2 regions of the Arthrobacter sp. UYNi723 genome follow, and region 1 is predicted to be linked to the other one. Evidence: riboswitches for the same ligand, from Rfam matches in the RefSeq annotation. Region 1 holds a riboswitch; the other holds the start of a gene.
The links. Region 1 has a riboswitch for S-adenosylmethionine ahead of ACVWY0_RS04955 (DUF1737 domain-containing protein). Riboswitches for the same ligand answer to the same signal wherever they lie in the genome.

Region 1 (15,082 bases):
GGCGCCCTCGCCGGGTGAAGGGGTGGCCACGGACGCCGGCGCCACGATAATCCCGCAAAGGGCCAAGAGCAGGCACAAGATGGCACACGCTAAAGCACGGGATGCTGTAGCCGCATTCCCATACATGGCAGGCCTCCTGCATGGCATTCTTCCGCTTTTCGGGTGGACCCGATGTTTCAGTCTCCCGCCGAGCGAGTGGCGGGGTCAAGGACAACCATCAAGGAGCGGCTATCTCATGAGTCGGGTATTTGCTGGGAGTTCAGTCGCCACTCCGATTTCATATCCCATAAAATAGCTCATTTGTGATATTTTTTTGTTATGACTCAGGAAACTGCCGAGCACATCGCCGCCACGCTCAAGGATGCCCGGACCGAGAAGGGCTGGACCCAGGGCCAGCTCGCCGCCGCGCTGGGAACCAGCCAAAGCGCCGTCGCCCGGATGGAACAGGGCAAGCAGAACCTCAGCCTCAAAATGATCCAGCGGCTCGAAACGATCTTCGACCGCAGCATCGTCAAAGTGGGCAAACCGCAGATGACGCACCTGCGGATCGAAGGCGGCCGCACGCTTTCCGGGGCGGTGGATGTCAACAGCAGCAAAAACGCCGGTGTGGCGCTGCTGTGCGCCAGCCTGATCAACCGCGGCACCACCGTCCTGCGCCGACTCGCCCGGATCGAAGAGGTCAACCGGATCGTGGAGGTCCTGACCAGCATCGGCGTCGAGTGCACGTGGCTTAACGACACCGATCTCCAGCTCCGCCGCCCCGCCGTCCTGGACCTCAAGGCCATGGATGTGGACGCGGCGCGCCGCACTCGCAGCGTGATTATGCTCCTGGGCCCGCTTCTTGACGAATCCGCGGAATACCGTCTGCCGTATGCCGGCGGTTGCGATCTGGGCACCCGCACCGTGGAGCCGCACATGCAGGCGTTGCGCCAGTTCGGGCTCTCCGTGGAAGCCACTGCCGGTTTCTACGCCGTGCAGGCTCCGCTGCCTGACACTGACGACCGGTCCTTTGTGCTGACCGAGCGTGGGGACACTGTCACCGAGAACGCGATCATGGCAGCGGCGCACCGCCGCGGCACCACCGTCATCCGCAACGCCAGTCCCAACTACATGGTTCAGGACCTCTGCTTCTACCTCGAGATGCTGGGCGTGAAGATCGACGGCGTGGGCACCACCACACTGAAGATCACCGGGCAGCCGCTGATCGACGTCGACATTGAGTACTTCCCGTCCGAGGACCCCATTGAGGCCATGAGCCTCATCACCGCCGGGATCGTCACCAACTCAGAGGTGACCATCCGCCGCGTCCCCATCGAGTTCATGGAGATCGAGCTGGCCACACTGGAGCAGATGGGCCAGCAGCTGGAGATTTCCGGCGAGTACGTGGCGCGCAACGGCCGCACCCGGCTGGTGGATGTGACCACCAAACCGTCCGAGCTGCGGGCGCCCGAGGACAAGATCCACCCCATGCCGTTCCCCGGACTGAACATCGACAACCTGCCCTTCTTCGCGGTCATCGCCGCGAACGCCCACGGCCAGACCATGATCCACGACTGGGTCTATGAGAACCGGGCCATCTACCTCACGGAACTCAACCGGCTCGGCGCCCAGGTGCAGCTGCTGGACCCGCACCGGATCTACGTCAACGGCCCCACGAAGTGGCGAGCCGCCGAGGTTGGCTGCCCGCCGGCACTCCGCCCCGCCGCCTGCCTGCTGCTGGCCATGCTCGCGGCGCGGGGTGTTTCGGAGCTGCGGAACATCTACGTGATCGAGCGCGGCTACGAAGACCTGGCGGAACGGCTCAACACCATCGGCGCCAAGGTGGAGTACTTCCAGGACTAGGGCGAACGTACACTTGCGGCCCTCCGCCCCGCGCGAACTGGCAGATAACGACCCCTAGAGGCGGATTTGAGCGCTTTATCTGCCGGTTCGCGCTTCGTCATGATCGGCAGTAACCGGGTCAACCTGGCGGGCGTTGCAGCACAATATAAGCATGCGTACATTCGGCGTCGAGGAAGAGCTCCTGATCGTTGATCCGGACACGGGGGAGCCGCTTGCCCTCGCGGACGCGATGCTGTCCGGCCACCGGATGGCAGCCGACGACGCCCCGGAACGTCCCTATGCGCTGGCAGCCAAGGAAAAAGCCGCTCGCGACGACGGTACTGGCCTGACCGCCGAGCTGAAGCTTGAGCAGATCGAGACCCAAACCCGTCCCTGCCTCGAGTACTCAGAACTGCTGCAGCAGATTCGGGCCGGCCGGCTGCTGGCGGACCAGGCGGCCACCAAAAACGGTGCAAGGGTCGCCGCGCTTGCCACGTCTCCGTTTGGCCTTGCGAGCCACACCACCCCGGACGCCCGCTATGCCCGGATGCTCGAACGCTTCGGCCTGACCGCGCAGGAGCAGCTGACCTGCGGCTTCCACGTCCACACGTTCATCGAATCCAAGGACGAGGGCGTGGCCGTGCTGGACAGGATCCGGGACAAGCTGGCAGTCCTCACGGCACTGAGCGCGAATTCGCCGTTCTGGAACGGGATGCCCACAGGATTCGAGAGCTACCGCACCCAGGCCTGGAACCGCTGGCCCATGTCCGGCCCTTCGGCCATTTTCAGCACGTACTCCGCATATCGGAGGGTGGTCACGCGTCTGCTGGACAGTGGCGTGCTGCTGGATGAAGGCATGATCTACTTCGACGCCCGACTGTCCCGGAACCACCCCACGGTTGAGGTCCGGGTGGCCGACGTCTGCCTCCGCGCCGAGGACGCTGCCCTGATCGCGGTGCTGGTGCGGGCCTTGGTCGAATCGGCCAGCCGTGAATGGCGCGACGGCGTGGAGCCGGCCCCGGTGCCCACTGTGCTGCTGCGGATGGCGGCATGGCAGGCGAGCAGCAGTGGCCTGAACGGTGAGTTGCTGGATTTTGGCACGTTCAGGCCGGCGCCGGCCGTCGACGTGGTGCGATCCTTGGTGGACTATCTGGCTCCGGTCCTCGCCGAGCAGGACGAGCTTTCCCTGGCCCGGCAGGGCGTCGAGGACATCATTGCCCGCGGCACCGGCTCCTCCGAACAGCGCAGGGTGCGGGACGCGGTGATGGAAGAATCGGCGCCCGACGACGGCGGGCTGGGGGCCGTGGTTGCCCACGCCGTGCGTGTCACGATGCGCGGCACCTCCGGGTTGCGTGAGGCGGACGAAGTCCCGGAGCTGCTGCGCGTGCGCCTGTCCTGAGTTCCTCCGATACCCTTGCGCGAACTGGCAGGTAATGCCCTGTTTTTCGTGTTCTGGGGTCATTATCTGCCCGTTCGCGCCGGCTCCAGCGTCAACGCCTGGGGAGTGCGTCCGTGTGGTCCTCGGACGGAGCCATGGGTTCCTCGTAGCGCATCAGCTGGACTCCCACCGCGGTTTCCACCAGGTAGAAAGCGAACGGCGGAATGTCCTTGGTGCCGGCCAGGATTGCAGCAAAGACGGGCGCGCTGGCGGCCGCCGTGATGCCGGTCCAGGGCTTCAGCGGCAAGAGCAGCAGCCCGGCTCCCAGGGCTGCGAGTCCGCTGATGTGCAGCCCTGAATATGTAAGGAACGGCCAGTTGGAACCCCGCCGATAGGCGAACCTCTCCAGGTCCGAGGCGCGGTCCGCCAAGGCCACGACGAACAGCGGTGCGCCCGCGAGCAGTGCAGCTGCTGCGCCGGCGGCCAGTGTCTTGGCGGGGCCGGGGGCGGGGCCGGAACGGATGGATTGGGCGAACCGGGAAAATCCGACGGGAACGGCCATGGTCCCGGCGGCTGCCAGGAATTGTCCGGCAACCCAAAGACCTCGGTGGCGCTCCAGCATGGCCAGCCTCGCGGCAGGGTCTCGGGTGGCGTGCACGTTCCCCACGAAGGAGATTCCGAGCCCCCAGCAAGCGCCCGCCGCGACGATGACTGCTCCGGCCTTTTGATAAGGCTTGCTGCCCTGCACTGGCTGGTTTCCGTTCATGGCTGGCTTTCGGTCCGGCGGATGCGTTGGCCCAGCAACATCGCGGTGGTGACCATGAAGCTACGCCGCACTGCCGCCGAGGTCAACGGCAATGCTCGAACGGGCAGATAATGCCCTGTTTTTCGCGTTTTGGAGTCGTTATCTGCCGGTTCGCGCCAAGAAACGACGTCGTCACGCACCGACTGCCAGGCGCATACCCAGCGTGAGCATGACCGCAGCGACGAGCCCGTCCAGGATGCGCCACGAGGCGGGCCGCGCGAAGAACGGCCGGAGGACCCTGGCAGCGAATCCCAGCGCACTGAACCAGGCGATGCTGGCGGCAATGGCTCCGCCCCCGAACCACCAACGCAAATCCTGTGCCTGCTGGTTGGCCACCGATCCGAGCAGCAGTACCGTGTCCAGGTAGACATGCGGGTTGAGCCACGTCAGGGCCAGTACCGTGCTGAGGGCGGCGCCGAGGCCGACGGCAGGCTGCCGCCCCGACGCCGTTAGTGCTCCAGGACGAATCGCCCGGCGCGCCGCCATAACGCCGTAGCCCACCAGGAAGGCGGCGCCGGCAAATCGGACCACGTCTACGATCACGGGACTCGACTGGAGCAGCGCCCCCACTCCGGCGATGCCCGCAGCGATGAGCAGCGCGCATCGGAGACGCTGCAGACCAGGACGACGGCGGCCACATGCTCGCCGCGGATGCCCTGCCGGAGGACAAAGGCGTTCTGGCTGCCGATGGCCACGATGAGGGCGAGGCCCGTGCCGAAGCCCAGCACGGTGGGGCCGATAAATGCAGTCAGATCCATATCCTCCAACGTACGGGCGGACGTATGATTACTCCAGCTAAATATTCTTAGCTCTATTAAGGAAAGCTAATGAAGATGTTCCAGTTCGAGCAGCTCCGTACCTTCGCGGCCGTCGTGGACGAGGGGACGCTCGAGGCGGCGGCCCGCAGCCTGTACGTCACGCCGTCGGCCATTTCCCAGCGTCTCAAGGCGATGGAGGACGCGGCCGGCCAGATCCTGTTGCAGCGCACCAACCCCGTCCGCCCCACCGTGGCCGGGGAGGCGGTCCTGCGGTTCGCCCGGCAGCTCCGGCAACTGGAATGGGACGCCCGCCGGGAGCTCGGTGACAGCGGTGGCAGTCACGGCGCGCCCATTCCCCTGGTGGTGAACGCCGATTCGCTGTCCACGTGGTTTCTGAAGGCCCTGGCAAGCCTTCCCGCCGACGTCGGCGCCTTCTTTGAACTGCACAGGGAGGACGAACAGCATTCCACGCAGCTCCTGCGCACCGGGGCGGTGATGGCTGCCGTGACCGCAACTCCGGAACCGGTCCAGGGCTGCAGCGTGGAACCGCTGGGTTCCCTGCGATACCGTGCGGTGGCAAGCCCCGGGTACCTCCGTCATTGGTGGCCGGACGGGCCGGAACTTGTTGCAGGGAGCCAGGCCCCCGTGGTGGACTTTGACCGAAAAGATGACCTGCAGGACCGGTTCTTCCGCACGATGACCGGCGCGGAACTGACCGCGCCGCGGCACTATGTGCCGTCGTCGGCCGAGTTCGCCCAGGCCATCCGGCTGGGACTGGGATGGGGGCTGCTGCCGGAGCAACAGTGCCTGGCAGACCTCCGCAGCGGCGCCCTCGTGGAGCTGGCCTCCGCGAGCCCCGTTGACGTGTCCTTGTACTGGCAGCGCTGGAAAATCGACTCCCCGGTTCTCAACCAGCTGACCGCCGCCGTCCGGGAGACGGCCTCCCGGGAACTGCGCCAGCCAGGCGCCTAAGCCACCGTTCTCCTCACGCGCCATTCGCCTGGCCCGGCCATGACAGGGGATGCGTCCGGCAACGCGGCATGCCATACTCAGGCCGTGACGTCGTCGTACTCATTCCGGGCCGGACTGTGGCGCTATCGCGACGAATCCGGCTGGCACTTCCTGACCCTCCCGGCGGAGGTCGCAGACGACCTCCGGGAAGAGGCAGCGGCGTTCCGGAAGGGCTTCGGCTCGGTCAAAGTCACGGCGGAAATCTCCGGCTGCAGCTGGCAGACCTCGGTCTTTCCGGACAGCAAAAGCCGCTCCTACCTGTTGCCCGTCAAGAAGGCCGTCAGGGACGCGGCGGGCATCAGCGACGGGGATGAAGTGGCAGTCCGGCTCGCCATCCACGGCGAAGGCGAGGCACGTACCGGGGAACGGACAAGCGGTACTGGCTGAACTCCACCGGGAACGACGCCGCCAGGATCTCTTCTTCTCGAAGCACCCCGCGGTGCACTGCGACGGAAGCCAACGGAAGTGCAGCCACCATCCAGGCATCATCGCGCAGCAGCCCAATTCCCAGGTGCGCCAGGGCCCAGCCCACGTACATCGGGTTCCGCGAGTGCGCATAGGGCCCGGCGGTTAGCAACGCATCGGGCCGGGACAACCGGGTGTTCCGGGCAGCCAGCAACGCCCAGGTGACGATTGCGCCACCCGTCGCCAACGATGCAGCGCCGATGGTCCGTACCAGAAAGTCTGGCCCGCCGAGCCGGAGCGGCATCAAACGCTGAAGGACCACGCCGACGGCGATTCCCGCCAGGTTCTGCTCGGGCAGCGGGATGTTGGACAGCAGCCGGCCCCAGTCCCGGTGTGCGTTCATACGTCACCGCCTCCCGGCGCGAACGTGCAGATAATCCCCTCAAAACGCCTCGAACAGGGCATTATCTGCCAGTTCGCGCCAACCGTTCGCGCGCACGAGATCTGCGCCAATCAGAACCAAGCCGATCAAATGTGCTTCAGGGCCTGCTCCAGGTCGCCGATGAGGTCGTCCACGTCCTCCAGGCCCACGGACAGCCGCACCACGCCATCGCTGAGCCCGATGGCGGCTCGGCCCTCGGGACCCATGGCGCGGTGCGTGGTGGTGGCCGGATGGGTGATGAGGGACTTGGCGTCGCCCAGGTTGTTGGAGATGTCGATGATCCGCAGGGCGTCCAGCAGCGCAAAGGCGGCGTCCTTGCCCGAGCGGCCGCCCGTCGTCGCAAGTTCCAGCGTGAGGACGGTGCCGCCGGCCTTCATCTGCTTGGCGGCGAGCTCGTACTGCGGGTGTGACTTCAGCAGCGGGTACCTGACCCAGCTGACGGCCGGCTGCTGTTCGAGCCATTCGGCGATCCGCAGTGCGGACGTGGAGGAGTGTTTGACGCGCAGCGCCATGGTCTCCAGGCCCTTGGTGAGCACCCAGGCGTTGAATGCGGAGAGAGCCGGGCCGGTGTGCCGCATGAGCTGCTTGACCGGGCCGTCGATGAATTCCTTGGTGCCCAGGATGGCGCCGCCCAGGACGCGTCCCTGGCCGTCGATGTGCTTTGTGCCGGAGTACACAATCACGTCCGCGCCCAGCTGGCCGCAGCGCTGCAGGAGGGGAGTGGCAAAGACATTGTCGACGACGACGGTGGCCCCGGCGGCGTGCGCCAGCTCGCTGACCGCGGCGATGTCCACGATTTCCTGCATCGGGTTGGACGGGGATTCGAAAAACACTGCGGTGGTGGGCTCCGACAGGGCAACCCGCCATTGCTCGAGGTCCGGGCCGTCAACAAACACGGTTTCCACGCCCCAGCGCGGCAGGATCTCGTTCAGGATCACAAAGCAGGAGCCGAACAGCGATCGCGCGGCAACCACCCGGTCCCCGGCCGCCAACAGGGCGCCCAGTGCGGTGAACACAGCTGACATGCCCGACGCCGTCGCAAAGCACGCTTCGGTGCCTTCGAGCAGGCGGAGGCGTTCCTGGAAAGTGGCCACGGACGGGTTGCCGTACCGGGAGTAGACGAAGCGTTCGTCCTCGCCGGTGAAGGCGCGCTCGGCGGCGGCAGCGGACTCGTAGACGAAGCCCGAGTTCAGGAAGACCGGCTCGGTGGTCTCCTGGAAGTTGGTGCGGTCCAGCCCGCCGCGGACCGCCTGCGTCTCGGCGCTCCAGCCGGCGGCGTCTGGGTTGAAGGTCACTTGGCTATTCCCAGGTTGGTGGGCAGGCCGCGGTTCTTCCAGCCGTTGACGGTGCGCTCGCCGTAGCGGTCCGGCTCGCCTTCGAAACCCTCCAGGACGTTGTAGGAGGTGAAGCCGGCCTGCGTCGCGGCGATGGCGGCGGCGATGGAGCGCTGGCCCGAGCGGCAGAGGAATACCAGCTCCGCGCCGTCGTCCTCCGGGGCCTGCTGCGTCAGGTCGGTGATGAAATCCGGGTTGGGGATGCCGCCGGGGAACGTCCACGGGATGAACAGGGGATCGTTGTCCGTGGCCTTCGTGTCGGGGATGCCGATGTGGGCCCATTCGCCTTCGGTCCGGACATCCACCAGGATGGCGCCCTGCTCCAGCTTGGCCCAGGCCTGCTGCGGGGTGAGGTCTCCGGCGTAGCTCATGCGTGGCCCTCGCCGTCGAAATCGAGGTCATCCACGGCGGAGGCGACGGCGGCATCAGCGGTGGCGATGGCCGACGGGAGGATGAGTGCCTGCGCAACAATCACAACGCCGCCGTTGGACGTCGCGGCCGGGCTGCCGTGCAGGACATACCCTTCGGCCAGGGCAGTGGAAATCCGTTCACAGAAAGACCTGTCATCCGGTCCGGTGACAAGCCGGTACGACAGTTTCTCTTCAGGGGCGGGGGCGGGGGCGTCAGACACGACGGAACTCCTTCTTTCACGCTTGCAGCTCGAATGGGTCGATATGCCGAGTATTCACCTGAGGCACCCCGCCGCGAAAGGGAGGGTTGCCGACCGGCCAGTCAGGGCTTGGCGCCGGTTCTCATTACTCCCCAAAAACGTAACATCCGGGCCGCCCGGCCGCACCGCCGCCGACGTCATGTTCCGTAACCAACGCGTGCTTCCGTGACCCCGCCGTGCTTCCGTAACGCCGGCGCCCTGCATGCCGCCGGAGTTTTCCGTCTCGCCTGCCGCCGCCAAACCCGGCAACCAGATCACCGTCAGCGCCCCGGATACCACTTGCGATGCCCGCTACGGCACCGATGCGCAGGTCCAGGTGACGGTCAAGGATGCGACCGGTACCGCGGTGCTGGAAGAGCTCGCTCCCATGTCCGACGACGGCGGCTTCACTTTCGTGTTCACCGTCCCGGCTGGCGTGGCTCCCGGGAAGGCCGGGGTCACCGCTTACCCGTACAACCTGGACTGGTGCGACGACACCGGAGTGAACAACCGGGCGGCTCAGGGGCCGGCGGAACTGGTCCGGGTTTCGTGCGCGGAACGCCTGGTGCCCCTCATAGTGCTTCGATCCGGAGCCTGAACCTGGCGTCAGGCTTTGAGGATCAGGGCGTCGCCCTGGCCGCCGCCGCCGCACAACGCAACCACGCCTGTCCCGCCGCCGCGCCGGTTCAGCGCGAGTGCCTGATGCAGGACCAGACGGGCCCCCGAGGCGCCCACCGGGTGGCCCAGGGCGATGGCGCCGCCGTCGGCGTTGATCCTGTCCGCGTCGATCCCCAGGTCCGTGGCGGACTGCAGCACCACCGAGGCGAAGGCTTCGTTGATCTCAATGAGGTCCACGTCGTCAATGGTCATCCCTTCGAGTTTCAGGGCTCGCTCAATGGCGCGGGACGGCTGGGAATGCAGGGATCCGTCCGGTCCGGCGGTCTGGCCGTGGCTGCCGATTTCCGCGATCCAGCTGAGGCCGGCCGCTTCCGCAGCTGCCTTGCTGGCCACTACCACTGCGGCGGCGCCGTCTGACAGCGGGGAGGCCGAACCGGCGGTGATGGTGGCCGCCGGATCCTTGGAGAAGGCGGGCTTCAGTGCCGCCAGCATCTCGATGGTGGTACCGGCGCGGATGCCTTCGTCGGCATCAATCACGACGGCGGGTCCCCGGCGCTGCGGGACCTCCACCGGAGCGATCTCCTCAGCCAGGATGCCGGCCGCCCGGGCGGCCTCCGCCCGCTGGTGCGAAAGGGCGGCGACGGCGTCCTGGTCCTCGCGGCTGATGCCCAGGCGGGCGTTCCCGGCGTCCGTGGCGGAGCCCATCAGTTCACCTGAGACGGGGTCCTGCAGGCCGTCAAAGTTCAGCGAATCCAGCAGCGGCACATCGCCGATGGCCACGCCGCCGCGAAGCCGGGGGAGCAGGTGCGGAGCGTTGGTCATGGACTCCTGGCCCGCCGCCACAACGAAATCAGCCTCGCCGGCGCGGATCATCCGGGCGGCATCAATCACGGCAGTCAGGCCGGACAAGCACAGTTTGTTGATGGTCACGGTGGGCACATCCCAACCGATGCCGGCGGCGAGGCTGGCCTGCCGGGCGGGTCCCTGGCCAGCGCCCGCCTGGATAACCTGGCCCACGATGACGGCCTGGATCTGTTCCGGCGCCACGCCGGACCGTTCCAGTGCGTTCCGGATGGCGTGGGCACCCAGTTCGCTGGAGGTGAGCCCGGAGAGGCTGCCGCGGAACTTGCCGAAGGGGGTCCGTGCGCCGCCCAGGATGACGGGGATGTGAGCGTCGTTGCTCATGGTCTGCCTTTCGGTTGCGGATTCAAGAGTGCTTGAGGCCAGCTTAGGCGAACCGTGAGGGCCGGTGAGGTGGCGCGGGCGCTGTGGATTCGGCCGCGATCGCGTCAGCCGTGGAGGAGCAGTTGGTGGAGCAGGTGGTCCTGCCAGCGGCCGGCGATCTTCAGGTACTGCGGCGCCACGCCGATTTCCCGAAACCCGGCGCGTTTGAGGATTTTGCGTGAGGGCTCATTGTGGAGCAGCGTTGCCGCCTGGACCCGGTGGAGGCCCAGTTCTGTCCGGGCATGATCCGTGGCGAAGCGGACCGCGGCAGCTCCGATGCCCCGCCGGTTGAGGCTGGAATCAACCCAGTACCCGAGGTTGGCGTTGAGGAACGGCCCACGGACGATGCCGGTAAGGGTGACGGCGCCGACGATGTACGCGGGATCGTCGCGGTTCACCAGCACCCACGGAACTTCCTGGTCCACGGAATGCTGGGCGAGCTTGGCCCGGATGATGTCCAGCTGATGCCTGGGAGTGAAAAAGGCTTCGTCCCGCTCCGGTTCCCACGCAGCGAGGTGCTGTCGGTTCCGGAGGTAGGCCTTACTCAGGCCGGCCGCATCGCTCCGCCGCAGCAGCCGGATCCGGACCCCCGGGACGAGCGGAGCGGGGGCTTCGCCGCCCATAAGCTCTCCCGCGCTACTCGAAGGAAGCACGACGGCGGTCCGACAACCGGGTGTTCCAAACGTCCGGTTTGGCAACCTGGAAGCGGCGGCCAGTAAGTGCGAGCGGGTTTAGCCGGATGTAGTAGTCCTTGGGTCCGGGCTGCCAGGGCTCCAGATGCAGGGCGTCAACGGCGTCCTTGTCAGCCTGTGCCTCGATCACTTCGGTGTCTCCGCGCACCACCACACTCCAGGCCACCTCCGTGCGGGGATCGTATCCATCGATCTCCAGCGCCGCGGGACGGTCTGCCTTGGCGCCCCACAGTTTGGTGCCGCCGGCGCTGCGGAAGACGATGCTCCTGCGGTCCAGGACGTAGTTGACCGGAAAGATCTCCGGATGGCCGTCCACTACAAGGGCCAGGCGCCCCAGTGTGTCCCCGGCAAGGAATTCCCAGCATTCGTCGAACGTCAATTTGGTGGTCGGCTGCGTGTGAGAGTTCATGCACCAAACCATACGGACCTGCGGGACGGACCAACAGGGTATTGCCACGCTTTAACCCCCAGGCCCGGGCCTGGGCAGGTCGACTCAGGGCAATCCAACATGCTCCAGCAGGGCGTCCAGGAGGGGAAGCTGGCCCTTGACCAGCTTGCTACGGGCCTCGGATTCCGTCACCCACCGGGCATCGTCCACCTCGGGAAAGTCCTGGATGACGCCGGATCCTTTGGGCCACTCCAGCGGGAACGTGTTGCTCACAATCCGTTCGGGCTGGAAGTCAGACTCCGCGGCGAACACTGTGATGATCTTTCCCGACGGTTGCCTGAACGCGCCCAGCTCAAAGTAGGCAACAGCTGGCGGCGGCGTGCCGATTTCTTCGGCAAACTCGCGCAGCGCGGCCAGCAGGGGTTCCTCGTCGGGAAGGTACTCGCCCTTGGGAACCGACCAGGACTGGGTTTGTTTGCGGGCCCAGAACGGTCCGCCCATGTGCGCTATCCACACTTCCAGCCCGTCTGCTCCCTGCCGGTACAGAAGGATCCCTGCACTGCGAACCGCCATGGCCTCAGACCTCCCTGCTGAACTTCGGAAAACTACGGGATCCGGGAAACTGCTGAATCCCGGAACCTACTGGATCCCGGCCAACAATGCGTTGAGTTCGGCCGTCAGCTGCTTCTGCACCGCAGGCGTCCCGACTTCCTTGCCGTCAATGTGGTTCACCGGCGCGAGCAGCCTGATGCTGGAAATCAGCCACACGGCGTCGGCGTCCAGAAGGTCCCGCGGCTCCAGCGGCCCGTAGCCGAGCTCCCAGCCGGCTGCCTTGGCCGCCGCGAACAGGGCACCCTGGGAGGTCCCGGGGAGAATCCCGCTGTCCAGCTGCGGGGTGATGAGGCGGCGCACCGTGCGGGAGGTGCCGGCGCCGTCGTCGGCGGTTTCCAGATGTGCCAGCAGCACCGTGGACGTGGGGCCCTCCAGGACCCGGCCGTCGGAGGAGGTGAAGATGACGTCGTCGGCGCCCTGTTTGTGGGCGTATCGCAGGGCAGCCATGTTCGTGGCATAGGACAGGGTCTTGGCGCCGAGCAGCAGCCACGGGGCACGCTCAGCCACATCGCTGTTGTAGCCGCGGTCCAGGAGGATGACGTCGATGCCTGTTTCGCGCTGGCGGCGTCCGAGGGCGCCTACCGGGGAGACCTGAACCCAGCACGTGGGGGACTCTGCGCCTTCCGGGCCGCGGGTGACCACGAGTTTCACCACCAGCTCGTCCTCGGCGGGCGACGGCGCGGGGTGCTGCGTGCGGTGCCCCGCGAGGCCCGTGGCGATCGCCGCCCGCCACGCATCCTGCGCCGGAATCACCAGGTCCAGGGCGTCCGCGGACCCGCCGAGCCGGTCCAGATGCGCCTGCAGCTTCCGCACCGCGCCGCCCACCGCAAGCATCGACTCGAACACGCCGTCTCCGCGGGTGGCGCCCTGGTCCGTGGCCATCAGCTGGGGCTGCGCAGCGTCGGCCAGCCGGCCGTCCGGGAACGCTGGGTCAAGGAAAACGAGCACCACGGGCGCAGGAGAAGTCATGGCTCCAGCTTAGTAGGGCCGGCCGCGGCTAAGCTGTGGTCATTGCCCCGCCGGAACCGGTCCGCGGGTGCGCGCAATCCGGGGGTATTCCAGTGCTGTGGCCAGTTTCGCTTGTCGGTACCGCGCCGATGTGGGTGGTGGTGGTGCTCAGCATTGCGGACCTGGTGATCCGGGTTCTGGCCATCGGCATCATCCCCGGCAACAGGCGCCCCACCACGGCCATGGCCTGGCTGCTGGGTATCTTCTTCATACCGTTCCTGGGCCTGGTCCTTTTCCTGCTGTTCGGAAACTTCAAGCTCTCCAGCCGCCGCCGCCAGCAGCAGGAGATCATCAACACCCGTGTGCGGTCCGGCATCTCGGCGCTCGCCGACGTCGTCAGTGAATATGAAGGACCCGAATGGGTGACGTCCGCCGGGGAACTGAACCGTCGGCTCGGCTCCCTCCCCATGGTGGACGGCAACTCCGTGGACCTCCTTCCCGGCTATCCGGACTCGATCCTGGCCATGACCCAGGCCGTGCGGAAGGCCAAGACGTTCGTCAACGCCGAGTTCTACATCATGAGCACGGACCACGTCACCGATGACCTGCTGACCGCCCTGGAGGAGGCCGCCGAGCGGGGCGTGGAAGTGCGCGTGCTGTTTGACCACATCGGCACGCTCCGTGTCAAGGGTTACCGCGACCTGCTCAAACGGCTGCGGGCGGGAAAGATCCAGTGGAAGCGCATGCTCCCGGTGCTGCCCATCCACGGACAATGGCGCCGCCCGGACCTTCGGAACCACCGCAAAATCATGGTGGTCGACGGCGAACTCGCCTTCACGGGCTCGCAGAACCTGATCGAGCCCTCCTACAACAACCCCAAACACCGTAAGGCCGGCCGCGAATGGGTGGAGCTGATGGCCTGCCTGCGCGGACCGATCGTCTCCACGCTCAACGTGGTGTTCGCCACGGACTGGCTGAGCGAAACCGATGAGTCCCTGGAACACCAGCTGCAGCTCCCGGCCAACCCCGAACCGGGCAACGTCACGGCCCAGGTGGTGCCCAGCGGACCCGGGTTCAGCACCGAAAACAATCTGCGGCTCTTCAACACCCTGATCTACTCAGCCCAGCACCGGATCTCCATCTGCAGCCCGTATTTCGTGCCCGATGACTCCCTGCTCTACGCCATCACCACCGCAGCCCAGCGGGGCGTGGACGTGGAGCTGTTCGTCTCCGAAAAGGGCGATCAGTTCCTGGTCCACCACGCCCAGCGCTCCTATTACGAGGCGCTGCTGGAGGCCGGCGTCCGGATCTACCTCTACAAAGCGCCCTTTGTGCTGCACGCCAAGCACTTCACCATCGACGACGAAGTGGCCGTCCTGGGCTCCAGCAACATGGACATGCGCTCCTTCTCGCTGAACATGGAGGTCTCGGTGATGCTGCTCGGCGCGGAAATCGTGAACAACATGCGCGCGGTCGAAGACACATACCGCGACATTTCCAACGAGCTCATACTTGAGGACTGGCTGCAGCGCCCCCTCGCTGCCCGCTATGTCGATAACGTCGCCAGGCTGACCGCCACGCTCCAGTAACTCCGGGGGTCAGGCGGTGGGAAAGTCCGCACCCAGCGCGGAAAGCACACCGTGCGCCTTCACGCGGATTTCGTCGTACTCCTCGTCAGGTACCGAGTCGGCAGTGATGGCGCCGCCGACGCCGAGGGTGAGTTCCGCCGTCGCCGCTTGTTCGCTGCCGTCCCCGGCCTCCGCGGTGGTTACCAGGGTGCGGATCGCCACCGCCAGGTCCGTGGCCCCGTTGAGGGAAAAGTAGCCGATCGCGCCGGAATACAGGCCGCGCGGGCCCTCCTCCAACCGGTCCAGGATTGCCATGGTGCTGATTTTCGGGGCGCCGGTCATGGAGCCGGCCGGGAAACAGGCGGCCACCGCCTCGGCCCGCGGCGAGCCGGGCAGGAGCCGCGCGTCGATGGTGCTGACCATCTGGTG
Region 2 (15,082 bases), on a different contig from region 1:
CCCAGCCCTCGAAACGATGTTTAACCAGGCCATGGACAAGGTCGGAAAGTAAGTCATGCTGGGCGCCAGCCAGTGCATGCCCAGCCGGGAACCGTGCCGGTCCCGGATCGGCGCTGAGCCGGGCTGGCGCCGCGATGAATGCGGTTCTGCCGTCGTGGACTTCGTCCTCGTGGGCGGCCTGCTCACCATGTTTTTTCTGGCGATAATCCAGCTGACCCTGGTCCTGCACGTCCGCAACACACTGATCGACGCGGCAGCCTCAGGGGCACGTTATGGAACCCTCGCAGACCGGGGAGCGTCAGATGCCCAGGAACGGGCGGCGACGCTCATCGAGACTTCCCTGAACGCTGAGTTCGCGCAGGACATCACAACTGCCGAAGTGATGTTCCAGGGCCTGCGGACCATCGAAGTGACCATCAAGGCTCCCATGCCCGTCATCGGGCTGATCGGCCCCCGGGGCCTCCTGGAGGTGAAAGGCCATGCGGCAATCCAGCCCTAACAACTGGCGTTCCCGCCTACGCAAGCGATTCAGCGAGGCGCTCCGCAACGAGCACAGGGAAGAGGGGAGTGCAGTGGTCGAATTCACCTTCCTCGCGCTGCTCCTGATGGTCCCATTGGTCTACTTCATCATCACCGTGGGCCAGATCCAGGGTGGGTCCTTCGCCGTGGTCGGCGCCGCCGACCAGGCCGCGAAGGTGTTCGTCGCCCAACCGGATGCAGAGTCAGCCCAGGCTGCCGCCGAACAAGCAGCCCTCATCGCCCTCGCGGACTTCGGCCACGATGCCGGGCAGGCACGCGTATCGACCCGCTGCGACCCTGCCCACTGCCAGGCCGCCGGCACGGCCATCACCGTCACGGTCAACCTCACTGTGCCGCTGCCCTTCGTGCCATTCAACGAGGACTTCAGGCTCAAGGCCAGCGAAGTTGAAGCCTCGTCCACCCAACTGGTGGGCAGGTTCCGGTGACCCAAAGGTGACGCACAAAGCGATCCCCGAAGCCACGCCCGGCGATCCAGGTGAGGGCGGCCAGATGATCGTCATGATCATCGGCTACGTCGCGCTGGCCCTCCTGGTGGTCACAGTGGTCATCGGCATCTCCAGCGTCTACCTCGAACACAAGCGGCTGTTGTCCCTGGCCGACGGCGCCTCGCTGGCCGCCGCCGACAGCTACACCTTGGGCGAGGTCGGGGGAGAGGGCGGGAGCCCCTCAGCCGTACTGGGCCCTAGACGCGTCCGCAGCGTTGCGGCCGACTTTATCGCCCGGAGCCCGTCGTCGGCCCGGTTCGACGGGTTAGCCGTTTCAGCGGCGACCGGCAGCCCTGACGGGTCCACCGCCGTCGTGGTTCTCACCGCTGTTGTCCACCCGCCGATGGTGAACTTCCTGGTGCCTGATGGCATCAGAATTGAAGCGGCCTCCACGGCCCGTTCCCGGCTCACGCGCTGACCGGAAGCGGAGAAGCCAGGAGAAGTCCGGCGCTCCAGCCGGATAGCGTAGGCTTAAACAACCATGGCCAATATTGATTTTTCCGCAGAAATCCGCGCTCTTCGCGCCACCTACACCTCCATCGAGCGAGTCAGCGATGTTGAGGCTCTGAAGGAAGACATCGCCGAACTGAGCGAACGCGCCGGCGAGCCGGACCTGTGGGACGATCCCGCCGCGGCGCAGAAGATCACCTCCCGCCTGTCGCACCGCCAGTCCGAGCTGGAGCGGCTGAACCGGCTGGTATCGCGGATCGATGACCTCGAAGTGCTGGTGGAGCTTGGCCAGGACGAGGATGACGCCGATTCCATGGGCGAAGCTGCAACCGAGCTGGAGTCCATCAAGAAATCCCTGAAGGAACTCGAAGTAGTGACGCTGCTTTCGGGAGAGTACGACGAACGTGAAGCCGTGGTGTCCATCAGGGCCGGGGCCGGCGGCGTTGACGCCGCAGACTTCGCCGAAATGCTCATGCGTATGTACCTTCGCTGGGCCGAACGCCACGGGTACCCCACCACCGTCATGGACACCTCCTACGCCGAGGAGGCGGGACTGAAGTCCGCAACGTTCGAAGTGAAGGCACCGTATGCGTTCGGCACGCTCAGCGTCGAAGCCGGAACCCACCGCCTGGTGCGGATCAGCCCGTTCGACAACCAGGGCCGCCGCCAGACATCCTTCGCCGCCGTCGAGGTCATTCCGCTCATCGAGTCAACAGACTCTATCGACATCCCGGACAACGAGATCCGTGTGGACGTGTTCAGGTCCTCCGGTCCGGGCGGGCAGTCCGTTAACACCACAGACTCCGCCGTCCGCCTCACGCACATCCCCACCGGCACAGTGGTGTCCATGCAGAACGAAAAGTCGCAGCTGCAGAACCGGGCAGCAGCCCTGCGCGTTCTGCAGTCGCGGCTGCTGCTCCTGAAGAAGGAACAGGAGGACGCCGAGAAGAAGGCGTTCGCCGGCGATGTCAAGGCATCTTGGGGCGACCAGATGCGCTCCTACGTCCTGAACCCGTACCAGATGGTCAAGGACCTCAGGACCGAACACGAGGTGGGCAACACCTCCGCAGTGTTCGACGGCGAAATTGACGACTTCATCGACGCCGGGATCCGCTGGCGCACCGACAACCGCAACGCCGCGAAGTAGCACCAGCCGGGCCTACCCGGTAGGCCCGATCGCGCGACACACCCCCGAAGCCCCCGAAAAACGGCCAAAAGGCTGCGTATAGTCGAGGAGCCGGAGCTCTACTTCCCCCAAACGAATGCCCGTGCGCCGGCTGCAGATCTGGGCTGTGTCAGCCGTGCCCTGCAGGGTAATTAGGGCCATGATCCGATTCGAAAATGTCACCAAGGTCTACGACCAGACGGCCCGGCCTGCGCTGGACGATGTCAGCCTTGAGATTGACCGTGGTGAATTTGCCTTCCTCGTCGGCGCTTCCGGCTCCGGAAAGTCCACCTTCCTTCGGCTCGTGCTGAAGGAAGACCGGGCCTCCTCGGGCGCCGTGTACGTCGCCGGGCAAAACGTCGCCAAGATCTCCAGCTGGCGCGTGCCCAGGCTCCGCCGCGGCATCGGCGTGGTCTTCCAGGACTTCCGGCTCCTTCCGCAGAAGAGCGTGTTCGCCAACGTAGCCTTCGCGATGCAGGTCATCGGCAAGAGCCGCAGCGTCATCCGCGACACCGTCCCCGAAGTCCTGAAGACCGTGGGCCTGGAAGGCAAGGAAAACCGCCTTCCGCATGAGCTTTCCGGCGGCGAGCAGCAGCGTGTGGCCATCGCCCGTGCGGTAGTCAACCGCCCCGGCATCCTCCTCGCCGATGAACCCACCGGCAACCTGGACCCCACCACCTCCATGGGCATCATGGGCGTGCTGGACAAGATCAACCAGAACGGCACCACGGTGGTCATGGCCACGCACGACGACGACATCGTCAACGAGATGCGCAAGCGCGTTGTAGAGCTCAGGAATGGCATCGTCATCCGCGACGAGGCCAAAGCTTTGTATACCTCCATGATCCCCGTGGTGGGCCAGTCCCGCCGGCTCAGGGACGCCAGCGGCCGGGACGAATCCCAGCCGCCCGCATCCGGGGAACGCAATCCGGGCGCAGGGGAGGAGCAGCGATGAGGCTCGCCTTTATCCTCGGTGAGATCGGCAGCGGACTGCGGCGCAACATCACCATGGTGGTCTCGGTCATCCTGGTCACCTTCGTCTCGCTGACGTTCGTGGGTGCCGCAGGCATGCTGCAGCTCCAGATCAACCAGATGAAGGGCTACTGGTACGACAAAGTCCAGGTTGCCATCTTCCTCTGCAGTGACGGTTCGACGGCGGCCGGTTGCGCAACGGGCCCGGTCACCCCGGAGCAGCAGGACAACCTGCAGACCCTGCTCGAATCACCCGCCGTGGCCCAGTACGTCAACGATTTCCAGTACGAGTCCAAGGAAGAGGCCTACAAGCACTTCAAGGACCAGTTCTCGAATTCTCCGATCGTTGATTCAGTCACGCCGGACCAGCTCCCTTCATCGTTCCGGATCAACATGAAGGATCCGGAAAAGTACCAGATCATCAGCGAGACGTTCTCCTCGCAGCCGGGGGTGGAAACTGTCATTGACCAGCGCCAGCTGCTGGAGCGGCTGTTCTCGGCCATGAACGCCGCATCCCTCGTGGCCGTCAGCATCGCCGGCGTGATGATTGTCTGCGCCATCCTCCTGATCGCCACCACCATCCGGCTCTCGGCCTTCAGCCGCCGCCGCGAAACCGGGATCATGCGCCTGGTGGGCGCTTCCAAGATCGTCATCCAGCTGCCGTTCATCCTTGAAGGCGTGATCGCGGCGGTGATCGGCGCCGCCCTGGCATCCGGCACGCTGTGGGCAGTGGCGCACTTCTTCCTGGGCGAATTCCTGTCCAAGCAGTATCCGGACACGGCGTTTATCTCGCCGGGCCAGACGCTCATTCTTGCGCCGGCCTTGCTGATCCTTGGCGGATCTTTGGCAGGAATTTCGTCTCTCTTGACCTTACGCAGATATTTGAAGGTTTAGGCTGTGCAAACCGAACAAGGAATCCTGATGAGCGAATTGCACCGAACTGCGCCCCGGCACCGGGCCGAACGCCGGCGACCTGCGGGCCGCCGCGCCGGCCTGATCAGCGGCGTCCTGGCATTGCTCCTCGCCGCCAGCATGGGCGCGTCAGCGCCGGTGGCGTACGCCGATGAGCTCGATGACAAGCGGGCCGCCCTTGAAGCTGAGGCGGCCAGGGTTCAGCAGTCCCTGGAATTCGTGGACTCACGCATCGCGAAGGCCGCCGGCGATCTGGTGATCTACCAGGGCCAGCTTCCCGGTGCACAGCAGGCCCTCCTGGAGGCCCAGGGGCGAGTGGCCAGTGCGGTCAAGGAAGTCGAAGCGCTGACGGCGCGCGTTGACCTTGCGCAGCAGAATAGAGCCAAGATCACGCAGCAGCTTGAGGCTGACAAGCAGAAAATCGCCGACACCAAGAAGCTGATCGGCCAGATCGCCACCCAGGCCTACAAATCCGGCGGCGTCCCGTCGAACCTGACCCTGTTCTTCGGGGCCAACAACGGCGGCAGCCTGACCGACACCATGGACCTCGCTGACCAAGCCATGCGCAGCCAGAACGCCGCCATGGACAAGCTGTCCCAGCAAAGTGCCACCAACGTCAACTCCCAGGCCAGGCTCGAAGCCGTTGAAGCCGAGATCAGGGATCTCAAAGCCAAGGCAGACGCCGCCCTCGAAAAGGAAAAGGCTGCGCGCGACGAGGCCGCTGCCAAGAAGGCCCAGGTTGACCAGCTGATCGCCGACACAACAAGACTTGACGCTGAACTCCAGGCAGCGAAACCTGGCATCCAGTCCCAAATGGCGGCGGTTGCAGCAAGCCAGAACGCGGTCGCCAACGAGATCGCCGAACGTGACCGCAGACTCCGGGAGGCCTGGGAAGCAGAGCAGCGCCGCCTCGCTGAGGCTGCCGCTGCCGCCGCCCGGGCGCAGGGCCAGGCCGTTCAGCCGTACGCTCCGGTGACCGGATCGCCGTCGGCCTTTGGCTTGCGGCATCCCTTCTCGGGCGACGTGCCCATCACCTCCGGCTTCGGCTGGCGCTCAACCCCGCCGGGAACCATCGACTTCTACGGCACCGGCGGTTACCTCCACACCGGCATCGACTTCGGCGCCGCCTGCGGCACGCCGGTGTACGCAGCGGCAGCCGGCGAGGTCTTCTCCTCAGGCTGGAACTCTGCCGACGGCGGCGGCTGGCGGGTGAAGCTCTCCCACGGTGTGGTCCAGGGCAACTCCCTGACCACGATTGTCTACCACAACGCCAGCGTCGTGGTCTCCAACGGCCAGCAGGTATCCCAGGGGCAGCTCATCGCCTACTCGGGCAGCACCGGCAACTCAACGGGCTGCCACGCACACTTTGAAACCTGGCTCAACGGGGCCGCAGTTGACCCGATGCGCCTGCTGTAACGCCAGTCCGCGCCTGCCGTACACTGGTATGACTCCGCGCCGGAAAGGCCGGAGCCAACCAGGATCCACGAACTGAGGAGTTCCACCGTGCCCAAAGAAAGTGGCCGTAAAGTTGTGGCCACCAACCGTAAGGCCCGGCATGACTACCTCGTGCTGGATACCTACGAGGCAGGCATCGCCCTGATGGGGACCGAGGTCAAGTCCCTGCGCGAAGGCCATGCCTCCATGGTGGACGGCTTCTGCACGTTCTATAACGATGAGCTGTGGATGGAGGGCATCCATATTCCCGAGTACAACCAGGGGAGCTGGACCAACCATTCCGCACGCCGCCGTCGGAAGCTGCTGCTGCACCGTGAGGAGCTCAACAAGATCTCCGTGAAGATCCGCGAGTCCGGCTTCACGGTGGTTCCGCTGCAGCTGTACTTCCTCGACGGCCGGGCCAAGGTGGAAATCGCGATCGCCCGCGGTAAGCGTGAGTACGACAAGCGACAGACCCTGCGTGAGCAACAGGACAACCGCGAAGCCCTTCGCGAGGTCCGGGAACGCAACCGCCGGTAGGAATGATTTCCGCCGGACATGCGTTAGGATAAGTAGTCCGGTAGGGATTTGTGCCTGCACAGCCCGGCCGGTTTGAAAACAAAATACGGGGATGATCGGTTTCGACGATGTTAGTCGCGACAGGTGAAGCGGGCCGAGGATGCAGAATTATCTCGTAAACGCTGTCTGCAAACCAATAAGTGCCAAATCAAACCGCACTGACTTCGCTCTCGCTGCCTAAGCAGTAAGACAGTCCGTCAGCCCGAGGTTGCTATTGCCCCGGAACCTGGCGTCATTTAGATAGCCACTGCTGCTTGCCTCCGTCATCGGGGCAAACGGGACTCTTAGATGACTGGGCCCGGATCAGCCACCTGTTTGCAGGAGGGCTGGGGCCGAGAAAATCCGACGCAAACTGCGCCCGGAGAAGACCTGTTAACACGACATCGGACGGGGGTTCAATTCCCCCCATCTCCACATTTTGAATGTCGCAAGACATTGCCAGAAGACCCGGACGCCGCGTCCGGGTCTTCTGGCATTTAAGCGCCGTGTCAGCCGCCCTGTTCACCCACGGCGTAGCTATTCCGGGACTACCCAGTGCCACCGCGTGGTTGTTGCCAATAAGGTCCGGCGCAGCACAAGGTCTGGAAGTCGGAGTCAGCAACGCCAGCCAGGAGGTGCGCCATGGATGCGGCGCGGGAACCCAACTCTGCAGCGGCCGACGACGGTCCGCTGGACTCGTATTCGGAGACCGTCATGCGCGTGGCTGAGACGGTCACCCCGCACGTTGCGGCCATTGAAATGACCGGCAACCGACGCAACGGCCCTTTCCGCAGGGGTGCAGGCTCGGCGGTGCTGTTCACGGAAGACGGCTACCTCCTCACCAATTCACACGTCGTAGCCGGCACACACCAAGGGCATGCCGCCTTTGCGGACGGCAGCAGGACCGATCTTGAACTGGTGGGGGCGGATCCTTTGTCCGACCTCGCGGTGGTCCACGGCAGGGCACCGAAAGTGGCCCCGGCGCAGTTCGGCGATGCCGAGACGTTGCGGGTGGGCCAGCTGGTCGTTGCGGTGGGAAATCCGCTGGGCTTGGCCGGATCAGTCACAGCGGGCGTGGTCAGCGGCCTGGGCCGCGCCATTCCGGTGTGGTCCAGCGGCAACCGGCGCGTGATCGAGGACGTCATCCAGACCGACGCAGCACTCAGTGCCGGCAGTTCCGGCGGAGCCCTGGCCGATACGCACGGCCGCATCGTGGGAATCAACACCGCAGTGGCCGGAGCGGGGCTGGGCCTGGCTGTGCCCATCAACACCACTACGCGGCGCATCATCTCTGCGCTGCTGAAGGATGGCCGTGTCAGGCTGGCTTATCTCGGCGTGGTCAGCACGCCGTTCCGGCTCAATGCCAGCGCGGTGATCAGGACGGGACAACGGGACGGGCTGCGCGTGGTGGAGGTTCTGGCCGGTTCGCCTGCAGATCGCGGGGGCCTGCGGGCGGGTGACGTCATCCTGACAGCCGGAAGCCGCCCCGTCAGCAACGCCGAGAGCCTGCAGAAGCTGCTGTTCGCCGATGCGATCGGCCAGCCGCTGCCGATTCGAGTGCTGAGGGACGGCCAGGAAGTGGACATTGTGGCAGTGCCCGAAGAGATGGCCGGAACGGGTAAACCGCTACCGGCGCTTCTTCAGGTGCGCTACAGGGTCCTGCGGGCCTTCAATCGGGCTCTTGGCCTTCTTCTCCGCGCGTTTTTCCTTGATGGTTTTGACCGGCTTTTTGTGCAGCTGCTGGTGTGGTGACTTGTCCGGCATGGCGTGCTCCTTACAACGGGGGACGGGCTGCGTCCCACTTCGTAAAATACGCCTGTTCAGCCCCGAATGTAATGCCCCGAATCAGTCCGGAACTGCAACGTCCGCGATGCCCACAAAACGGGTCCCGACGCCGTCGAACTCGCTCCTGATGAGGCCCGGCCTTAGCGGCGGCACCTCATCCGGGGCATGGTGCTCGCACACCACATACGTGAATTCCGGCCACCATTTTTTGGGCCGGGCCGCTTCCTCGTAGCCGCAGACGGCGCATTCCAGGTGCACCCAGACCGGACGCTTGCCGGTCCGGTTGGCCCGCGACTGGATCAGCCATGCCGGCGGGTTGTCCAGGATTTCGCCCAGCTCCGCCTCGGACAGTCGTTTCGGGATGCCGTGGCGCTGGGCCATTTCCATCGGTACATCAAGGGCAATTGCCGCGTCGCGTCTGCTAATCATCAGAGTCAACGATACGGGACCGGGACAAACCCGAAAGAGTCTCCTACGACGCCAGAGCGATGCCCACAGCCGCCGCGGCAAATCCGGCGGCCAGGTTGGCGCCGACGTTCAGGGCGGCGGCACCGAACCGCGACTCACTCAGGAGCCGCACCGTGGCGGTGGTCCACGAACTGAACGTGGTGAGCCCGCCCGCCAGGCCGGTGGCGACAGCGGTCTGCCACTCGGGTGCAAGGCCGAGCCGTCCGGTCATGCCGATGGACAGCCCGATAATCAGGCACCCCGTGACGTTGACTGTCAGCGTGGCCCACGGCCAGTGCCGCGGCCTACCGCTCGGGCTGACGGCCGTGCGGAGCCCCTCGCGGTGGGCGAACCAGCTGTCGACGGCGAAGCGCAGCAGGGCGCCCGCCATGCCGAACACTCCCACCAGGACCGCGCCCATCACGGCGCTGTCCCCGCCCGGTCACCCTGCAGCCGGTCGGTGAGCAGCCGGCCGGTCCGCCAGCCACCGGCCGCGGCGCCCAGGCCCAGCAGCAGGGACAGACCCAGGTACGCAATCCACACGGGATGTTCGCCGGCCCTGGCCAGGTGGCCAATCGAGAAGACTACGGCAGAGAACGTGGTGAACGAGCCCAGGAGCCCGGGCCCCAGGCCGGCGCGGAGCCAGAACGCTGTGTGCGGCCGGGCTATCCAGACCGTGGTGAGGGTAGCCAGCACAAAACTTCCGGCGACGTTGATGCTCAGGGTGGCCCATGGCATTGTCCCTGAGGATTCCGGAAAGGCGAGTCCCAGGCCGTACCGGAGTTCCGTTCCGGCCAGGCCACCCACCGCCACGGCCAGCCAGGCCCGCCAGTGCGGCACGAGGGCGTTCGTCATTCAGCTGTCGCTGAGCGTGCAGCCGGTATGGGGGTGGTCGCTGTGGACCCAGAGCGCCGCGGTGACTTCATCCGCGAGATCGTAGTCCCGCTTCCTGCCGGTGTTGCTGATCCGCACCACCAGCGCGCCGCCGAACGGTTTACGGCCCACCACCTCCACTTCGTCGTCGAGGTCAATTTCCTCGGCGGAAAGATACCGCAGCAGATCCGGGTTCTCGTCGCTGATGCGGGTGATCCGGCCGGTGTGCCCGGGATCGAGTTCGCCGAGCAGGTGGGCCTCGGGCAGGAGCACCGTGCCGTCCGCGGCGGGGATCGGGTCACCGTGCGGGTCGCGTTGCGGGTTGCCGAGTTTTTCCGCCATGCGCTCAATAAATGTGTCGGACACCGCATGTTCCAGCAGTTCGGCTTCGTCGTGGACTTCGTCCCAGCGGTAACCGAGCTCCTGCACGAGGTAGGTCTCAATAAGCCGGTGCCGGCGCACCATGGACAACGCCAACCGGACCCCGGAGTCCGTGAGGGTGATGGCGCTGTACGGCTTGTGGTCCACCAGGCCCTGGTCCTTGAGCTTGCGGACCATTTCCGAGACCGAGGAATTGGCCACCCCCAGGCGCTGCGCGAGCTGGGAGGACGTGATGGGTTTGTCCTGCCACTCCGTGAAGCCGTAGATGACCTTGACGTAGTCCTCGATCGAGGAGGAGGGCGCGCTGGTCTTCACACCTCCAAGCCTACCCGGTGGTCAGCGCCCGTCACGCCTTCGTGGCCCGCCACGTCAGCGCCAGGTACGGTAGGCTGATGTCCTCTTCGACGGCGTGCCCCAGATGCTCGTGCAGGTACCAGTCCAGGTTGGCGAGGACCTTGCCGCGGGTGGCTTCGCCGGCGCGCAGATAATAGCTGCGAGACTTCGTCAGTTCCATGATGTCCGCCGTGCTGAGGCTGTCCTCCCACCGCGTCACATGGCTCTCGAGGCCTTCAAACTCCGGGCCCACCACCGGGCGGAACCCGGGCTTGTAGACGTCGCCCGCGTGCATGATGCGGGACAAACGGTGGACCCACGCAACGGACGTATCCAGCTGGTTCCAGATCAGCCCCAGCGTTCCGCCGGGCCGCAGGATCCGGGCCAGTTCGGTGCTCGCGGGCAAAGGATCGCACCAGTGCCAGGCCTGCGCCACGCTCACGACGTCGAACGAGGAGTCAGGGAGTCCCGTCGCCTCTGCCGTCCCCTGGGTCGCGTCCGCCGCCGGGTAGTGGGCCCGCAGCTGTTCGAGCATGTCCGGCGACGGGTCCACGGCGGAAACCGCCAGGCCGCGTTCCAGCAGAAGGGCGGTGAACTTGCCGGTGCCGGCGCCCACGTCCACGGCGTCCGTGGCCCCGGCAGGGATCAGCCAGTCCGCCGATTCGGCAGGGTAACCAGGGCGTACACGCTGGTAATGTTCGCCGCCGTCCTGGAAACTCCGTCCGAGTTCCAGGCGGCGTCCGTGCTCAAGTCTGGGGCCACCCCGTGCCACGTGCGGCCTCCTTCAACTGTGCCCATCGGTATCCTTCGAATTTACCGCATGGGCCGCAGCCGGGTGGGCAGCGGTCAGGTCAGGAACCAGGGGAGGAAAGCGTCAGTCAGTCGTCAAGGCACGGAGCCGCGCCGGCGGTGCCCGGCGTGTTGGGAGCCCAGTGAGGGTACGTGCGGGTGTCGTTGGCCGGAACCCAGCGGCCCGCGTCCACCACGTAGTCCCAGCCCAGGCCGGTCCGGCGGAGTTGCTCCAGGCCGGCAAGGAGCCGCTGGGCATCCTCCAGCCGTGAGCCCACGCCGAAGCTGGCCCGCAGGGAACCGGAGGGAAGGCCGAGGCGCTTGAGCAGCGGGTGCGCGCAGAAGCGGCCGTCCCGGAGGCCAACGCCATGCTCGGCCGACAGGTACGCGGCCACAAGCCCGGCGTCGTACCCTGCCACGGAGAAGTTCACCACGCCGATGGTGCCCGTTTCAGCATCCGTGTCCGAGAAGATTTGGTGCACGGTGACGCCGTCGATCTTCGCGAGACCGTCCACCAGGAATGACCTGATGGCCGCTTCGTGGGCGTGCCAGCGGTCGTGGTCCAGGGACGCGATGACCTGGGTGGCGCGGGCCAGCGTGGCCGCGCCGAGGACGTTGGGGGAGCCGCCCTCGTGCCGGGCCGGACCGGTGGCCCAGCTGACGCCGTCGAGCTTTGCCTCGCGGACGGCGCCGCCGCCGGCCAGGTGGGGAGTTCCGGCGTCGAGCCAGTCGGTGCGGCCCACCAGGACCCCGGAGCCGAAGGGCGCGTAGAGCTTGTGACCGGAGAAGGCGAGGTAGTCGACGTCGTCGGTGCTGATATTGATGCGCCGATGCGGCGCCAACTGCGCGGCGTCCACCACGATCCGCGCGCCGTACTCATGGGCGAGGGCGGCCAGAGCCCTGATCGGGAGGATCTCGCCCGTGACGTTGGAGGCGCCCGTGACCGCGAGGAGGCTGACGTTGCCCTGCTCAAGTTCGGCGCGGAGGACCTCGAGGGTCCCCACGATGGTGTCCGCGGCGACGACGCTGCGGTGCGGGACTCCCTGCCACGGCAGGAGGTTGGCGTGGTGTTCGATGTCCAGGTAGAGGACATCGCCATTGGACCGCCCGTCCGTCGCCGGCAGGCAACCCGCCAGCAGGTTCAGCGAGTCGGTGGTGTTCCGGGTGAAGATGACGGAGTCGTCCGGGCGCCCGCCCACAAAGTCGCGCACGATGTCCCGGGCGTTCTCATAGACGGACGTGCTGATCTGCGATGCGTAGCCGGCGCCGCGATGGACGCTGGCGTAGAACGGCAGGATCTCGTTGAGGTAGGCCGACACCACGGAGAGGGCGGGAGCGGATGCGCCGTAGTCCAGGTTTGCGTACCGGATGTGGCCGCCCTGGATCAGCGGTGCCTGGATTTCCGCGCCGGTGACGGCAGAGAGGGGGCGGCCGGCAATGGCGGCGGCATCCTTGAACAGCGCAGCGGCCTTGGCGGGGGCGGCGTTTCTGGGAGAAACAGTGTTGGGGGAGACGGTGGCAGTTGTCACGGAGACCTCACTCTAAAAGGACTCCCGGTACCGGGAATCCGCGCTTGCCGTGTCCATTCCGGACCGGCCTGGTCGTCACCCGGGGCACCCCACCGCGAATGGAGGGTTGCCGGCCAGCAAACCGGGGTTTAGCGCTGGCACTCGTGACCTGTTAAGAGCGTAGAACATCTGCCGCTGCAGAAAGGAAGCCGGCCCAATGTTAAGGACTTTGTTACGCGCGTTTGAGGAACCGCACATTTGTCGAAGATACGACGGCGGACGCCCCCTTGAGGAGGCGTCCGCCGTCGATAATTCGAAGAAAGTGCCTAGAGGAGATCGTCCAGATCCGGGTTCAGACGCTTGAGCACCTCTGAGTGCAGGATGGAGTTCGTGGCCAGGGCGTTGCCGCCGAACGGCCCGTCCTGTCCCTCCAAGGAGGTGAAGCGGCCGCCGGCTTCCACCACGATGGGCACCAGGGCAGCCATATCGTACAGGTTCAGTTCGGGCTCGCAGGCGATGTCCACGGAACCTTCGGCCACCATGCAGTAGGACCAGAAATCGCCGTAGGCGCGCGTGCGCCACACGTCCTCGGTCAGGCCCAGGAACTCATCCAGGTTGCCGCGTTCCTTCCAGCCGCCCAGGCTGGAGTAGGACAGGGAGGCATCCGAAAGTTTGGAGACGTCCGAGACGCGGAGCCGCGTTGCGGCGGCAAGGGACTTGCCCATGTACGCGCCGGAACCCTTGGCGGCCCACCAGCGTTTGCCCAGCGCGGGCGCGCTGACCACTCCCACCACGGGTTCGCCTTCGTCCACGAGGGCGATCAGGGTGGCCCAAACCGGGACGCCGCGGACAAAGTTCTTGGTGCCGTCGATGGGATCAATGATCCAGCGGCGGGAGCCATGGCCCGAACTGCCGAATTCCTCGCCCAGCACGGCGTCGCGCGGACGCGAGCGGGACAGCTGGCCGCGGATGGCTTCCTCCGCGGACTTGTCCGCGTCCGTTACCGGCGTCAGGTCCGGCTTGGTCTCGATGCGGAGGTCCAGTGCCTTGAAGCGGCTCATGGTCTGGTCATCCACGGAATCTGCCAGCACATGGGCAAGGCGCAAGTCATCGTTGTAGCTCGAAGCGGGTTGGATCATGGTTCCAAACTACCGTCTCCGGGCCGCAGTGTTGGGGACATCGGCGTCCCGTCTAGCCGATGCTGCCCAGTTCCTTGGTTTCCTGGCCTACCAGGCGGGGATCCGTGCCCAACAGCCGCCGCAGGGACGCGAGCCGGGCCGGGCCGGTGGGGCCCGCGTGGCCGGCGGACACCCAGGCATCCACCCCGCAATTGACGGCCGCGGTGTTGTGCTTGCAGCCACGCTCGCAAGCATCCGTACCCGGCTCCAGGTCCGGGAAGGACCGCAAGATCCGGTCCGGGTCAACATGGGCCAGGCCGAACGAACGGATGCCAGGGGTGTCGATGATCCAGCTTCCGGCCGGAGCTCCGGTCAACTTCAGGGCAAGGGCCGACGACGACGTGTGGCGGCCGCGGCCGGTCACCGCGTTCACGCCACCGGTGGCCCGTTCGGCCCCCGTGAGCGCATTGACCATGGTGGACTTGCCCACGCCGGAATGACCCAGCATCACCGAGACCTTGCCCTCGAGGTACGCGCGGAGCTGCGAAACTGCATCACTGTCCAGGCGGGCCGAGAGGCCGTCGTCGGAGCGGGCATCAATACCTGAGGCCTCGGAGTCCGACGTGCGGCTGATAATCACCGGGAAGTCCAGGTGCTCGTAGTTGGACAGCAGTTCCGCCGGATCCTTGACGTCCGCCTTGGTGACGAGCAGCAGCGGCTCAATGCCGGCGTCGTAAGCGGCCACCAGGGCGCGGTCGATGAAGCCCGTGCGCGGCTCCGGGTTTGCGGCGGCCACCACCACCACCAGCTGATCGGCGTTGGCCACCACCGCGCGCTCGATCGGATCGGTGTCATCGGCGCTGCGGCGCAACAGGGTCCTGCGGTCCTGGATCCGGACCAGGCGGGCCAGGGTGTCCGGCTCCCCGGAGACATCTCCAACGAGGGAGACGAAGTCGCCGGCCACCACGGGGGAGCGGCGGAGTTCGCGGGCCCTCGCTGCGATGATGATCCGCTCGTCGCCCGAGTCCTCACCGACGACGGCGGTGTACCGGCCGCGGTCCACGGTGATGATGCGGCCCGTGACGGCGTCGTCGTGGCTGGGACGGTCCTTCGTGCGCGGCCGGGAGCCCTTTTTGCTGGGCCGGATCCGGACGTCGGACTCGTCCCAGGAATCAGTGCTGCGTGCCACCGCTGGAGCCTTCCGTGGCGTCGTCGGCGGCAGCGCCCTGGGCCAGCATATCGGCCCACATCTGCGGGAATTCCGGCATCGTCTTCGCCGTGGTGGCGATGTCCTGGACTTCAATACCCTGCACCGCCAGGCCAAGGATGGCG

Region 2: linked by a shared signal. The riboswitch ahead of ACVWY0_RS00850 (aminotransferase class V-fold PLP-dependent enzyme) and the one ahead of ACVWY0_RS04955 (DUF1737 domain-containing protein) in region 1 are both predicted to bind S-adenosylmethionine.

Annotation. Positions count from the first base shown of each region.
Region 1 is NZ_JBSRZM010000004.1:151,282-166,363, reverse strand. Features, by position in the region: gene ACVWY0_RS05005 (glycoside hydrolase family 25 domain-containing protein) at 1-30, opposite strand, end outside; gene ACVWY0_RS05000 (UDP-N-acetylglucosamine 1-carboxyvinyltransferase) at 319-1,842, shown strand; gene ACVWY0_RS04995 (glutamate--cysteine ligase 2) at 1,994-3,220, shown strand; gene ACVWY0_RS04990 (hypothetical protein) at 3,312-3,965, opposite strand; partial or broken gene ACVWY0_RS04985 (LysE/ArgO family amino acid transporter) at 4,137-4,762, opposite strand; gene ACVWY0_RS04980 (LysR family transcriptional regulator ArgP) at 4,832-5,734, shown strand; gene ACVWY0_RS04975 (DUF1905 domain-containing protein) at 5,819-6,160, shown strand; gene ACVWY0_RS04970 (methyltransferase family protein) at 6,072-6,581, opposite strand; gene ACVWY0_RS04965 (O-succinylhomoserine sulfhydrylase) at 6,707-7,915, opposite strand; gene ACVWY0_RS04960 (rhodanese-like domain-containing protein) at 7,912-8,325, opposite strand; gene ACVWY0_RS04955 (DUF1737 domain-containing protein) at 8,322-8,585, opposite strand; SAM riboswitch class IV at 8,599-8,714, opposite strand; gene ACVWY0_RS04950 (hypothetical protein) at 8,827-9,201, shown strand; gene ACVWY0_RS04945 (acetyl-CoA C-acetyltransferase) at 9,210-10,406, opposite strand; gene ACVWY0_RS04940 (GNAT family N-acetyltransferase) at 10,511-11,068, opposite strand; gene ACVWY0_RS04935 (pyridoxamine 5'-phosphate oxidase family protein) at 11,082-11,546, opposite strand; gene ACVWY0_RS04930 (NUDIX hydrolase) at 11,631-12,098, opposite strand; gene ACVWY0_RS04925 (aminodeoxychorismate lyase) at 12,165-13,106, opposite strand; gene cls (cardiolipin synthase) at 13,235-14,674, shown strand; gene ACVWY0_RS04915 (chorismate-binding protein) at 14,684-15,082, opposite strand, start outside.
Region 2 is NZ_JBSRZM010000001.1:176,137-191,218, forward strand. Features, by position in the region: gene ACVWY0_RS00770 (hypothetical protein) at 1-52, shown strand, start outside; gene ACVWY0_RS00775 (TadE/TadG family type IV pilus assembly protein) at 77-499, shown strand; gene ACVWY0_RS00780 (hypothetical protein) at 480-965, shown strand; gene ACVWY0_RS00785 (pilus assembly protein TadG-related protein) at 1,030-1,443, shown strand; gene prfB (peptide chain release factor 2) at 1,507-2,622, shown strand; gene ftsE (cell division ATP-binding protein FtsE) at 2,801-3,595, shown strand; gene ftsX (permease-like cell division protein FtsX) at 3,592-4,506, shown strand; gene ACVWY0_RS00805 (M23 family metallopeptidase) at 4,534-5,940, shown strand; gene smpB (SsrA-binding protein SmpB) at 6,028-6,498, shown strand; RNA gene ssrA (transfer-messenger RNA) at 6,586-6,954, shown strand; gene ACVWY0_RS00820 (S1C family serine protease) at 7,159-8,268, shown strand; gene ACVWY0_RS00825 (hypothetical protein) at 8,362-8,730, opposite strand; gene ACVWY0_RS00830 (fluoride efflux transporter FluC) at 8,774-9,169, opposite strand; gene ACVWY0_RS00835 (fluoride efflux transporter FluC) at 9,169-9,603, opposite strand; gene ACVWY0_RS00840 (metal-dependent transcriptional regulator) at 9,604-10,317, opposite strand; gene ACVWY0_RS00845 (class I SAM-dependent methyltransferase) at 10,349-11,107, opposite strand; gene ACVWY0_RS00850 (aminotransferase class V-fold PLP-dependent enzyme) at 11,214-12,653, opposite strand; SAM riboswitch class IV at 12,689-12,802, opposite strand; gene hisN (histidinol-phosphatase) at 12,959-13,771, opposite strand; gene rsgA (ribosome small subunit-dependent GTPase A) at 13,824-14,939, opposite strand; gene aroA (3-phosphoshikimate 1-carboxyvinyltransferase) at 14,923-15,082, opposite strand, start outside.